Regions from separate parts of the Lysinibacillus sp. FSL K6-3209 genome, predicted to be linked through region 1. Evidence: riboswitches for the same ligand, from Rfam matches in the RefSeq annotation. Region 1 holds a riboswitch; each other region holds the start of a gene.
What was found. A riboswitch is a leader RNA that binds a small molecule or an ion and turns the genes downstream of it on or off. The one in region 1 is predicted to bind thiamine pyrophosphate.

Region 1 (3,180 bases):
CAACAGGATTTCCAAAATCATCAATAATTTCTACTGTATTGCCTGGTGTCGGTTTACCCATAGAGCCGACGCGAGCATCCATGCCAACCAGTGTCCCAACAAGCAATGTATTTTCTGTTTGGCCATAGCCATCACGCACTTGAATATTAAACGTTTTTGAAAACACTTTAACAACTTCACTATTTAACGGTTCACCCGCTGATACAGCTTGACGGATGGCACTTAAATTATAGTCCTGTAAATTGTTAAGTGCGGCCATAAAGCGATATTCTGTTGGGGTACAACATAACACATTTACTTTAAATTTTTCTAGCAATGACAAGTAAGTAGAAGCATCAAATTTTCCTTTATAGACAAATGCTGTTGCTCCGCTACCTAACGTTGCTAGGAACGGACTCCAAATCCACTTTTGCCAACCAGGTGCAGCAGTAGCCCAAACTATATCATTTTCTTGTACGCCTAACCAATTCGGTGCTGTCGTACGTAAATGCGCATAACCCCAGCTATGTGTATGAACAGCTGCCTTAGGATTCCCTGTTGTTCCACTTGTATAAGCTAAAAAGGCATTATCTGTACTTTTTGTCGGTGTAGGGTTTAGATAATTTGTAGGATGCTCCTTCATTTTTTCAAGCAATGGTTGCCATGGTGCATGTGCGTGACCAATAACGAATTGCATAATTCCTTTTAAATTTGTTACGTCGTCAAATTGCTCAATATATGGCTCATAGGCGATAATACCTTTGGCATCGGCATGTGTAATACGATATTCAATATCCTTTGTACGTAACATTTCAGAGCTAGGGATAATAGTTAAACCCGCTTTCAGTGCCGCAATGTAAACAATATAAGCTTCGACAGATCTTGGAACCATCACTAATAGCACATCGCCCTTCGTTAATCCCTGCGAAGTAAATACATGGGCAGCCTGATTCGCCTTTTCCAGTAAATTTGCGTATGTAATATATTGAATTTCTTCGTTGTCATTATAAACAATTAATGCATTTTTAGATGGATCTTGAGCATACTTTTCAATTTCCTCCACAATGTTATACCATTCTGGTGCAATTAAATCCTGTCTTTTCATCATAACTTCCTCCTTAATACTAGGTTCATTATAAAACTCATTTTTTACGATTTTCAATGGAAGGACCCTATTTTAAAAAAGTCATGACAATTATCATGGTCTAGTATATGGCATCAGTCACTGCTTTCCAAATAATGATAAAATGCTATTGAATACTACGAAAAGGTATGTTACATTTTGGTCAACTAAAATTTTCATAATTGCAGGGGGACTCTAGTGAGTTGAGAAGGTAAAACCTGACCCTTTGAACCTGTTAGTTAATACTGACGTAGGGAGCAATACACATCTTTTTATTGATGAAAAGCTCTTTTTACGTGTGCCTTGTGCCCGAACGAAAAGAGCTTTTTTTTTGCATGCTTACGTCCACCAAAAGAGGAGGACTACAATGATTTTTCAAACGATTCGTAAAAAACAACCGTTGATTCACTGCATAACCAATTATGTAGTGGCAAATTTTCAAGCAAATGGCTTACTAGCCATTGGTGCATCACCGGTAATGGCGGATGATCCGCAAGAAGCCGAAGAAATGGTATCCATCGCATCAGCGTTATTGGTAAATATAGGAACGCTTACTACACGCACAAAAGAGTCGATGTTACTTGCAGGAAAAAAAGCGAATGCCCTTGGTGTACCAGTAATTTTGGACCCAGTAGCCGCTGGCGCTACAGCATACCGCAAACAAACGGTACTACAGTTATTAGACACAATTCATTTTGCTGTTATCCGCTGTAATGTTGGCGAACTTGCCGCGATTGCTAATGTACAATGGCAACAAAAAGGCGTTGATAGTGGTACTGGTTCAATTTCTGTTGAGGATAAAGCAAAAGAAATAGCAAAAAAATATAATTGCATCGTGATTATAACGGGTGAAAAAGATTTTATAACCGATGGGAACCTTGCACAATGGATTGTTGGTGGTCATACTCGAATGACAGAAGTGACAGGTACTGGCTGTTTATTAAGTGCCATTTGTTGTGCTGCTTATATTGCGGGTAATGAGCCTTTTTCCCAATTATGTGATACATTAACGAGCTATAAAAAAATTGCTGAACATGCTCATTCAGCTGCTCCTTATAATGGAGATTTCGCAGTAGCTGTCTTAAATGGATTGCATCGTTTATCTCAGGATGGTGATAGTTAATGTACATTGTTACAACAATAGCGGGCTCTGATAGCGGTGGTGGTGCAGGTATCCAAGCGGATTTAAAAACATTTCAAGAATTAGATGTATTCGGAACGTCCGTAATTACAGCTTTAACTGCCCAAAACACACAAGGTGTCATGGATGTGCTACCAATTGAACAAGCCTTTATAAATAAACAATTTCATGCTCTCTTAGAGGATTTTTCAATTAGCGCCATTAAGACTGGCATGCTTTTTTCCTCTGATATTATTCGTACAATTGCGCTAGCTATGACGAATTTAACCATCCCTCTTATTGTTGATCCTGTCATGATTGCAAAGGGCGGTGAAACTTTATTACAGCAAGAGGCTGTTGAGGCATTAAGAAACAATTTATTACCACTTGCCACGATTGTAACGCCGAATATACCAGAAGCTGAAACATTAACTGCAAGAAAAATCGAAACCGTGTCTGACATTCGACTTGCGGCGCAATCGTTATTACAGCTAGGTGTTCAATGCGTGATTATCAAAGGTGGTCATCTTGCGAACGAAGATTTTGCTATAGATTATGTGTTTTTTAAAGATGGCAAATCATTCTCAATGCAGACTAGTCGAATTGCGACGAAAAATACACACGGGACAGGGTGTACATTTTCTGCCGCATTAACAGCTTTTATCGGCCGTCAAATGCCGATAGAGCAAGCCATTATTGAGGCTAAGAAATTCATTCAACTAGCCATTACTCATAACTTATCAATTGGTCATGGCAATGGACCAACCAATCATTTTGCTTACCAAAAATTCAAAGAAAGTTGCGAGGTGATCATAGGTGAAACGCAGTGATTTGCAGCTCTATTTTATAATGGGCACAGCGAATGCCAAAATCAAACAACCATTAGCAATACTAGAGGAAGCATTGCAAGCTGGCATTACGATGTTCCAATTTCGAGAAAAAGGAATAGATGCACTGA
Region 2 (3,180 bases), 1.4 Mb from region 1:
TAAAAAGGTGCTTCTTTGCAAACTTCCAATTGTTTGTCCATATTTTCTTTAATGAGATGCATCGGTACGTGCCCAGGTCCCTCTACCATTACTTGTACATCATGTTTCCATGCAATTTGCGTTAACTCTCCTAACGTATCAAGCTCCGCAAACTGTGCCTCATCATTGGCATCAGCAATTGAGCCTGGGCGTAAACCATCCCCTAATGAAAAAGCAACATCATACGTTTTCATAATTTCACAAATTTCTTCAAAATGGGTATATAAGAAGTTTTCTTGGTGATGGAACAGACACCATTGAGCCATAATCGAACCACCACGCGACACAATGCCCGTTACGCGATTAGCTGTGAGTGGTACATAACGAAGCAACACGCCTGCGTGAATCGTAAAGTAATCCACCCCTTGTTCCGCTTGCTCGATCAACGTATCACGATACACTTCCCATGTTAAATCCTCCGCTACACCATTGACCTTTTCAAGTGCCTGATAAATTGGCACAGTTCCTACAGGTACAGCCGCATTACGAATAATCCATTCGCGGGTTGTATGAATATGCTTGCCAGTAGATAGATCCATTATATTATCTGCGCCCCATCGTGTAGCCCATGTCATTTTTTCAACTTCCTCTGCTATAGAGGAGGAAACAGCCGAATTACCAATATTGGCATTAATTTTGACATGAAAGTTTCGGCCAATAATCATCGGCTCTGCCTCTGGATGATTAATATTAGATGGCATAATGGCACGTCCTGCAGCAATTTCTGCACGTACAAATTCTGGTTCAACATGTTCACGAATCGCTACAAATTCCATTTCCGGGGTAATAATTCCTTGTCTCGCATAATGCAGTTGTGTCACGTTGCAGCCTTTTTTCGCACGTAATGGTTTTCGGGAAAGCTCCGGGAAAACATTTTCCTTCATACGTGGATCATCTGCTTTGCGGAAACCATTATCCTCTGGTTTAATCGTACGCCCTTCGTACTCCTCTACATCTCCACGTTCTTTAATCCACGCACTACGCAATGCTGGTAAACCTTTTGTAATATCTACTTTGTAAGTTGGGTCCGTATAAGGACCGCTCGTATCATAAACACGCACTGGTGCATTATTCTCTTCTCCAAAACTACCTGTTGTTGGGCTTAGCTGAATTTCACGCATCGGTACTAAAATATCTGGGCGTGTTCCTTCTACATATACTTTTTTGCTTCCGTCAAAACTTGTCATAATGGCAATGTTCTTTTCGCTAACTGTTGTCATATAGTATTCCGCTCCCTTTTCCATAAATGTTTAAAAAGGACCGAATCTAGCTCACGCCAATAGGTAGCATTACAAATAAAAAGCCGAATCCAAAAATATTGGATCCGGCTGTACATGTAAGGTTTATTTATCGCAAAAAATTCTAGGAGTGCGATGTTCATTAACTTTCCCACGCTGGTATGAGCCAGATCAGGTCCAAAGGGTCAAGAAACCTCTATGCGTTTCCCTCTCAGCCCGACTCATCGGACTCCCCTAGTTATAGCTATTCAGTTTGATGATAGTGTAACAGATTTTTCTAATAGATGGAAGTTATAATTAGATTTATCTTGCTATTATCCTCGAGTAATTACGTAAATAGCAGTTCTGCTAGATAAATGACAATTGTTACTGTAAGACAGCTAACAATTGTTGAAAAAAGAACCGTTTGCGCAGCAGTTGCCGACTCAACATCATATTCTAATGCCAAGCTTGAGCTATTACGTGAGGTCGGAAAAGCACTTGCAATGAAAAGTGACTGGGCGACAACACCATCTAAACCGAGGACAAAAATAATAAGCAATGCAACAGCTGGACCTACTACTAGACGTGTAATGCAGCTAACAAACACCGTTTTATTAAACATGGATTTGATTTCAAGCTGTGATAGTTGTGCACCCAGTGTAATAAGAGCTACAGCAATAAAGCCATCTGCTACGTGGTCAATAGGAATACGGATAAATTGTGGAATGCCAATATTAAAGAAATTCATTGCCACGCCTATTATAAGGGCATGAATAATGGGCATTTTCAGGAAGTCCTTTATGATTGCCATCCCTGATTTAGTCGACGAGATTAAATTATATAAACCATATGTATAAGTCGTCATATTTTGAAAAATAACGAGAATCACTTGAATTGCCACCCCAATTGGCTGCGTTGCGAAAATCATTTGTGCTACTGGAATACCATAGTTGCCAGAGTTAATAAGGACAACACTATTTTTAAAAACTGCCGTCTCTGTTTTCGCTAGTCCAAGCCCCTTCGCTAAAAAATGACTAAGCACCATTTGACTGCCGATAAAGAGCACAATAAATAATGCCACTTCCCCTAGCACTGATAACTCCACACTTGTTTCATATAAATTCACAAATACAGCAGCTGGCATAAAACAATACGTAATAAGCTGAGATAATGCTTTCAAATTAAAAGAAAATTTCTTTTGTAAAAATGCACCAAGTACAAGCAACACTAAAATAGGGGCAACTATTTTAAAGAAAATCATACCGAGATACATCATGGAGGTGACCCCCTTTCATCTCTTTCTATAGTAAAACTGTTCACAACATGGGTCAATGCTCCGCCGCTAGTATAAGTTTACATAAAAAAGGACTGTCCCTTGCTAGGACAGCTCCTTTTTATGTTTGTAGGTTTTTGCTCTGCTTCGCGGGGAAACCTCCTTGCTCCGCGGGTAAACTCCTTGCCCCGCGGGTAAACCTCTATGCTTCGCGGGGAAACCTCCCTGCTTCGCGGGGAAACCTCCTTGCTTCGCGGGTAAATCTCCTTGCTTCGCGGGTAAACCTCTATGCTCCGCGGATAAATCACCCTGCTCCGCGGGGAAATCTCTTTGCTCCACGGGTATCACCCTGCTTCGCGGGTAAATCTCCTTGCTTCGCGGGTAAACCTCCTTGCTTCGCGGGTAAATCTCCTTGCTTCGCGGGTAAACCTCTATGCTCCGCGGATAAATCACCCTGCTCCGCGGGGAAATCTCTTTGCTCCACGGGTATCACCCTGCTTCGCGGGTAAATCTCCTTGCTCCGCGGGGAAATCTCCTTGCTCCGCGGGGAAATCTCCTTGCTCCGCGGGGAAACCTCCTTGCTCCGCGGGGAAATCTCCTTGCTCCGCGGGGAAATCTCCTTGCTCCGCGGGGAAATCTCCTTGCTCC
Region 3 (3,180 bases), 530 kb from region 1:
ACGAAAAATTATGCAACTGCATGTGCTGACTTTATTGTTAAAGTTGATGAAACAGCGAGGGAAATACGGATACTCGAAAAAGAAGCAGGTCGTGTAAAAGAACTTTACACCGTGTTGAATGGGCAAAATCCAAAAAAACTGTCATTTGAGCGTTACATTCAAATCAATTATTTAGATAAGATTACAGCAGCAGCCAATCTTCGTTTATTCCATTTATCAAATGGACAGTTTGAATTGCGGCGCTCTGATCGCTTGGAGAAGCATGCCAAGCAAAGTGGGTTAGGGTTAGATGTGTATGATGCTTATACGGACCAATTAAGAGATGTAAAAACATTATCTGGTGGGGAGAAGTTTAATGCGTCATTAAGTCTTGCATTAGGTATGGCAGATGTTATTCAAAGCTTCCAAGGGAATATTCAAATTGAAACGATGTTTATCGACGAGGGCTTTGGTTCTTTAGATGAGGAAGCGTTAAATAAAGCAATTGATACGTTAATTGATTTACAAGATTCAGGAAGAATGATTGGTGTTATTTCACATGTCGCCGAGTTAAAAGCCGCAATGCCAGCCGTTTTACATGTTGAAAAAACGTTAAGTGGGCATAGTACAACACACTTTGAAGTAAAGTAGTGCCAGTCAAACAATTCTAAATAAAAACCCACTTGCACTCTATGGTGTAAGTGGGTTTTGTGTGCCAGTCACTCAAACAATTAAAAGAAGTCATTGCGCTTATTTTCTACGTGTTGATACGTAAGGTGTTGTCCCTTTTTTTGCAGCAACTACTTTTTTGACAATAGGAATGACAATAGGTGCAAATTTTATAGCGGTTTTCACTACTTTGGATACTTTCATGAATATGACATCTCCTTCGTACTAAATTTTAACGTATAACTCGTACAGCTTGCACAATATTCCAAATAACAATACCTAATGATACGAGTAAATAAATTGCAAATGAAGCAAACCAAATGATAATAAATGTATTCCCATTTGAAGAAGGATCAAACGTGTTCAATGACATTGAAGAAAATATAGAGATAGAAAAGAAAATGATACCTAAGACTAATGGAATCAAGTGAGAAATAAGTGCTCGAATGGAATGTCTTTTGACTTCACTATCTTTTGAAACAAAGTAAACGACTAATGGAACGACAAATGGTGCAATAAAAACACTGAGATAACTAAACGCAGATAAAACTTTTTGATTCTCCATAATTGTTCCTCCCTTTTTAATATTTACGCATAGAAAGCGTAAAAGTTTCAAAAAAAAATAATTGAGGAAAAGGTTGTAATCGCAAAGGTGTTTGCGTACAATGAGTGTGTTCAATAAAAATGAGATGTAACGACCACAAGGGGAGCTGATGATGTCAGCTGAGACTGGGCACGTAATGCCTTTACTCTTTGAACCTGTAAGTTAACACTTGCGTAGGGATGTGGATAGAAACCGACACTTTTACGATGTGAGGCTCTGTCCTGGCATCGTTTTTTTATGCCGGATTGAGATACATATCCAAATAATTGTTTTCTATTCCTGCTCTTGTATCCTACATCGGAACAAAGGAGAGAATAATAGTATGGACAAAAAAAGATTACTCATGCTGGTGGAGATTGCAATTTTCGCAGCGGTAGGACTTGTGCTCGATCAAGTTTCCTTTAAAGTATGGGCACAAGGCGGCTCGGTAAGCTTAGTCATGATACCAATAATTTTAATGGCGTTTCGTTGGGGGCTTTTGTCAGGGCTCACAACAGGTCTATTAATTGGTGTTTTACAAACAATGTTTGGTGCTTATATTGTGCACTGGCTTCAAGGATTACTAGATTACGGGGTAGCCTTTACTGTAGTAGGTTTAGCGGCAATCGTTCGTGAACCTGTATTAAAAGCCGCAACAGCACTCAACAAAAAGAAAATGGCTCTGTACATAGTGATTGGTACGGTGCTAGCTGGTTTTTTACGCTATCTTGCACACACCATTGCAGGTGCAGTATTCTTTGCGGAGTATGCGGGCGATCAAAATGCATGGATTTATTCAATTATCTATAATGGAACATATATGTTACCAGCAACTATTTTAACCGCTATTGTCGGTGTTCTATTATTTACAGCGGCGCCACAATTAATGCAACGAAAATTATAAATGAATGGAAATGAGGCTTGGACATAACTAAAAAAATTTAAGAAACAGACGAAAGGTGTTCATAATTTTTTGCTATATGGAGACCTTAGCTATTCTTGCTTTTGCAATAAAAAAAATTAGAAGTGTTCACTAGTTGTTGGTAGCGAAGACGGTGACTCCTGCTCAGAACAGCACACAATGTAAGACACGGGCATTCCGCGCGTTAGCGAGGGTTGCGGCTTACGGTGCTGAGCGGAAAGCAACGCCGTAGCGGACAACAACGGAATAGCAAAAAAGTGTTAGATTGATTGCAGTCAATCTAACACTTTTTCTCTTTTGTCTCAGCCACATTTTTTTTATAATGAGAACTACCGTTTTAACTGTAGATAGCGCGTTAGAGAAAGGCGGTTTTATGGTCTAAAGACTGTTAAAATCGTCTGTTTTTTCTATGAGGAGCACTATTGAAATCCTATTGGCATAGAATAATTAAAGCTTTTGGCGTTATGCACATAAAAAGTTATGTTATATTAAAGAGTAGATATTAGATGAAAGGGACGTTAAAAATGATTGTAAAAACCCAAGAAGAAATTGAAGCCTTTAAAAAAATTGGTCGCATTTGTGCTGAAATTCGTGAGGCGATGAAAGCAGCTACAAAACCTGGTGTGACAACACTTGAATTAGATGAAATTGCAGGACGCATGTTTGCTGAAGCAGGAGCTATTTCAGGTCCTAAGGGAGAGTATGATTTCCCAGGTTACACTTGTATTAGTGTCAATGAAGAAGTTGCCCATGGTATCCCAGGACAACGTATTATTAAAGAGGGGGATATTGTTAATATTGATGTATCCGGCTCTTTAAATGGTTACTTTGCAGATACAGGTATTTCTTTTGTAGTAGGGGAAGGTTATGAGGATAAAGAAAAACTTTGTCGCGTAGCAAAAAGCGCGTTTGATCGTGCAATGACAAAAGTAAAAGCTGGTTCGAAATTAAACCAAATTGGGAAAGCGGTAGAGCGTGAGGCTTATGCCAATGACTTAACAGTTATTATGAACTTAACGGGTCATGG
Region 4 (3,180 bases), 2.1 Mb from region 1:
AAACTTTTGCTTTCACATCCGATTCAACAGGGAAATGGGCTGGTGACTGGGCAAGATGGCAGGAATGGGGAACATTTTGGCAAACCATTATATCGCAAATGCTACCAAGTTATAATGATGTGGCCTATGATGTACGTCTTGATACAGATGGTTCATTTATGATTACCGATCCGACAAATGAAGCAGCATTTTTAGACATTGTTGCTGTCGATGAAGCTGGTGAGGAGCTTGATATACAGCTTGAAACGCTATCTGCCTCGCAAGTACGTGCAGTTGTCCAAGCGAAGCCAGGTTTGATTTTTTTCCGCATCGCTGATGAAGAGCGGGCCATTTACCAAGCAGGTCTTAGTGTACCTTACAGTGCGGAATATGCATTACGTCCTGTGAATGAAACCATTGTAGAGCAACTAACAAAGCAAACAGGTGGTTCAATATTGAAAGAACCACAAGAAGTGTTCCGTGAATTCACAAACAAAGGAGCAGAGCGCCAAAATATTGCCACATGGCTACTATTAGCAGGGATGTTGCTATTCTTCTTGGATATTACGATTCGACGTTTTGGTTGGCGCTTTATAATAAGCCGCAAACAAAAAGGAAAGCCTATAGAAGAAACAGCCGTGCAGGTGGAAAACACCAATGTTGCGCAGTTATTAAAAGGCATGAAAAAACGCTCTTAATAGAACGATGGCACATTGCGAAAAAAGCATGTGCCATCGTTTTTGTATGAACATAGCTACTTAGTAATAAGAATAGACGGTGCAGTTTTCCGAAGACTGCTCGCGATGATAATGCCGAGACATGCCCCAATCAAACTAGATGTGAAAAAGGCGGGCATAAAAAATAATGCAGCTACGGATGTTCCCATAAATAATTGCGCATAAGGTACAGCGAATAGTGAAGCAAGGATACCTGTGCCGAATACTTCGCCAACTCCTGCTAGCCATTTTTTGCCGCTATATTTATAAGCAAAAGCAGCACATGCTGCACCGATGACACTTCCGGGGATCGCTAAAAGAGAGCCCGTGCCTGTTAGTATGCGAATAATGGCTGTTAACAAAGCAACGATAATGGTAGGCACAGGCCCTAGTAAAATGGCACCGATAACGTTAATAGCATGTTGTACAGGATAGGCACGAGCAATCCCAGTTGGAATCGAGACCAATATGGAGCCTGCTACAGCAATAGCAACCAATAAAGCCATGATAGTTAGTTTATAAATAGACATAAGTAGTTCCTCCTTTATTAATAAAACATGAAATTACATATGAATGACAAAAAGACCGCTTCCTCTAAACAAAAGGAAGCGGTCTTGTATGTGATAATGACAATAAGCAAGAGTCGCCACTTCCCTCCGCTAGTGTGAACTAGATCAGGTTCAAAGGGTCCGTATATGACCATATACGTCTCAGCCTTGTCAAGACTCCCCTAGTGGTAAAAATGATATTCAATTATTACTAATAAATGGTATAACTAACACCTATATTAGTCAATGTTATTTCACTCTATTTTGATTCAGGTTGCATTAGATGTGGCGCCTTTTTTAATGTCCAAATAAGTGCTAGGAAGAAGCAGGCCATTAAAATAATTGCCCCAAAAATATAAGGGCTATTTATATTCCAATCAAAAAGAATGCCTGCTAGTGCCGGTCCAATCATATTGCCAAGGCTCATATACGCATTATTAAGACCAGCGGCAAAGCCTTGTTCATTTTCGGCCAGTTTAGAAATTAACGTGTTAACGGCAGGGCGAATCAGTGTAGTGGCTGTTGAGAAAATTGTTGCAACAATTAATATTAGTGCAAAACCAGATACAAATAATATTGCATAAATTGCTACAGCCGCAATAAATAAATTGACTAACACAACTTTCATTTCGCCAAAACGTTTAAAGAGTGGTGTAATGACAAACATTTGAACAATAACACCAAATGCACCACCTACAGTCAGCAAGATAGCAATATCGGCAGGCGTGTAATTAAACTTGTCTGTTACAAATAATGATAATGTTGTTTGGAAATTTGCGATTCCAAACGAGAATACTAGCATAATAATAAGCATGACAAAGTATGGCATTTTGACTGAACGTACCATCTGTTTTGCAAGATTTTCTTGTTTTTGAGCTTTCTGTGCTGAAGTGGGCTTTGTAGAAGGCAGTAAATACAATGATAAAATAGAAGCAATAATAGCCGCTCCACCAGCCGTAAAGAATGGAAAATGCAAGCTAACTTTCGATAGAAACCCGCCAATACCTGGTCCAATCATAAAACCAAGAGACATGGCAGCACCTAACATGCCCATTCCTTTTCCTCGTTCTTCATACGTTGTGACATCTGCCACAAACGCCATAATAGGCGGTGCAACAAAGGCTGAACCTAAACCACCTAAGAAACGGGCAACAAAAAGCATCCATACATCTGTAGATAATCCAAATGAAATTTGCCCAAGGCCGGTTACAATCAGACCAAAGATAATCAAATTTTTTCGACCATATCGATCCGAAAGATTCCCAGCAATTGGAGAAAATACGAATTGTGCTAAGGCGAACGTTGCAATTAGCATACCAAGAACTTGTCCTGCTGCTCCAAATATTTTTAAATACTCTGGCATAACAGGAATAATAATCCCAATACTCCCCATTGCGATAAACATATTAAACATTAAAATATACAACGCGGCCTTATTAGACTTCTGCTGGTTCATCGAATACCCCCCTTTATTTACTATTAAAACATTACTAAAGTCTATCATAAAGAAATAATGCTTGGCTATCAGATTATAGTCGTAGGTAGCTGTCATGGTTATGATACAAGTACAAGGCGACAGAATAAAGAAAATTGCCACTAAAAATCATAAATCGCCACTAACTGCCGTAGCGGACATCAACAGTCCATCAAAAAAGTGTTAGATTGATGGCACTCAATCTAACACTTCTTCTATTTCGTATTTATCGAATACTCATTTTAAATTCTAAAAATAATTCATTGTATTTCCCTAAATAATCGGGTCCTAGGTTTTTATAGACTTCTAACGTTTTGCGTTGTTCTTCTGAAGGGTAGAAGCGCTCATCAGCAATAACTTCTTTATCCATTAAGCTCATTGCCGCAGTATTTGGCGTAGAGTAGCCTACATAATCAGCATTTTGAGCTCCAGATTCGGCATTTAACATAAAGTTAATGAAAGC

Region 2: it holds a riboswitch for thiamine pyrophosphate, as region 1 does, so the genes downstream of both, thiC (phosphomethylpyrimidine synthase ThiC) here and thiM (hydroxyethylthiazole kinase) in region 1, are expected to answer to the same signal.
Region 3: it holds a riboswitch for thiamine pyrophosphate, as region 1 does, so the genes downstream of both, thiT (energy-coupled thiamine transporter ThiT) here and thiM (hydroxyethylthiazole kinase) in region 1, are expected to answer to the same signal.
Region 4: it holds a riboswitch for thiamine pyrophosphate, as region 1 does, so the genes downstream of both, thiW (energy coupling factor transporter S component ThiW) here and thiM (hydroxyethylthiazole kinase) in region 1, are expected to answer to the same signal.

Annotation. Positions count from the first base shown of each region.
Region 1 is NZ_CP150264.1:3,403,305-3,406,484, forward strand. It holds gene MHH88_RS16595 (acyl--CoA ligase) at 1-1,084, opposite strand, end outside; TPP riboswitch at 1,279-1,376, shown strand; gene thiM (hydroxyethylthiazole kinase) at 1,470-2,225, shown strand; gene thiD (bifunctional hydroxymethylpyrimidine kinase/phosphomethylpyrimidine kinase) at 2,225-3,052, shown strand; gene thiE (thiamine phosphate synthase) at 3,039-3,180, shown strand, end outside.
Region 2 is NZ_CP150264.1:253,763-256,942, reverse strand. It holds gene thiC (phosphomethylpyrimidine synthase ThiC) at 1-1,259, opposite strand, end outside; TPP riboswitch at 1,409-1,523, opposite strand; gene MHH88_RS01340 (AEC family transporter) at 1,606-2,535, opposite strand.
Region 3 is NZ_CP150264.1:3,934,400-3,937,579, reverse strand. It holds gene MHH88_RS19225 (SMC family ATPase) at 1-630, shown strand, start outside; gene MHH88_RS19220 (hypothetical protein) at 730-852, opposite strand; gene MHH88_RS19215 (hypothetical protein) at 881-1,213, opposite strand; TPP riboswitch at 1,342-1,449, shown strand; gene thiT (energy-coupled thiamine transporter ThiT) at 1,575-2,135, shown strand; gene map (type I methionyl aminopeptidase) at 2,678-3,180, shown strand, end outside.
Region 4 is NZ_CP150264.1:883,950-887,129, forward strand. It holds gene MHH88_RS04160 (VWA domain-containing protein) at 1-677, shown strand, start outside; gene thiW (energy coupling factor transporter S component ThiW) at 734-1,225, opposite strand; TPP riboswitch at 1,330-1,437, opposite strand; gene MHH88_RS04170 (MFS transporter) at 1,503-2,699, opposite strand; gene MHH88_RS04175 (ABC transporter substrate-binding protein) at 2,944-3,180, opposite strand, start outside.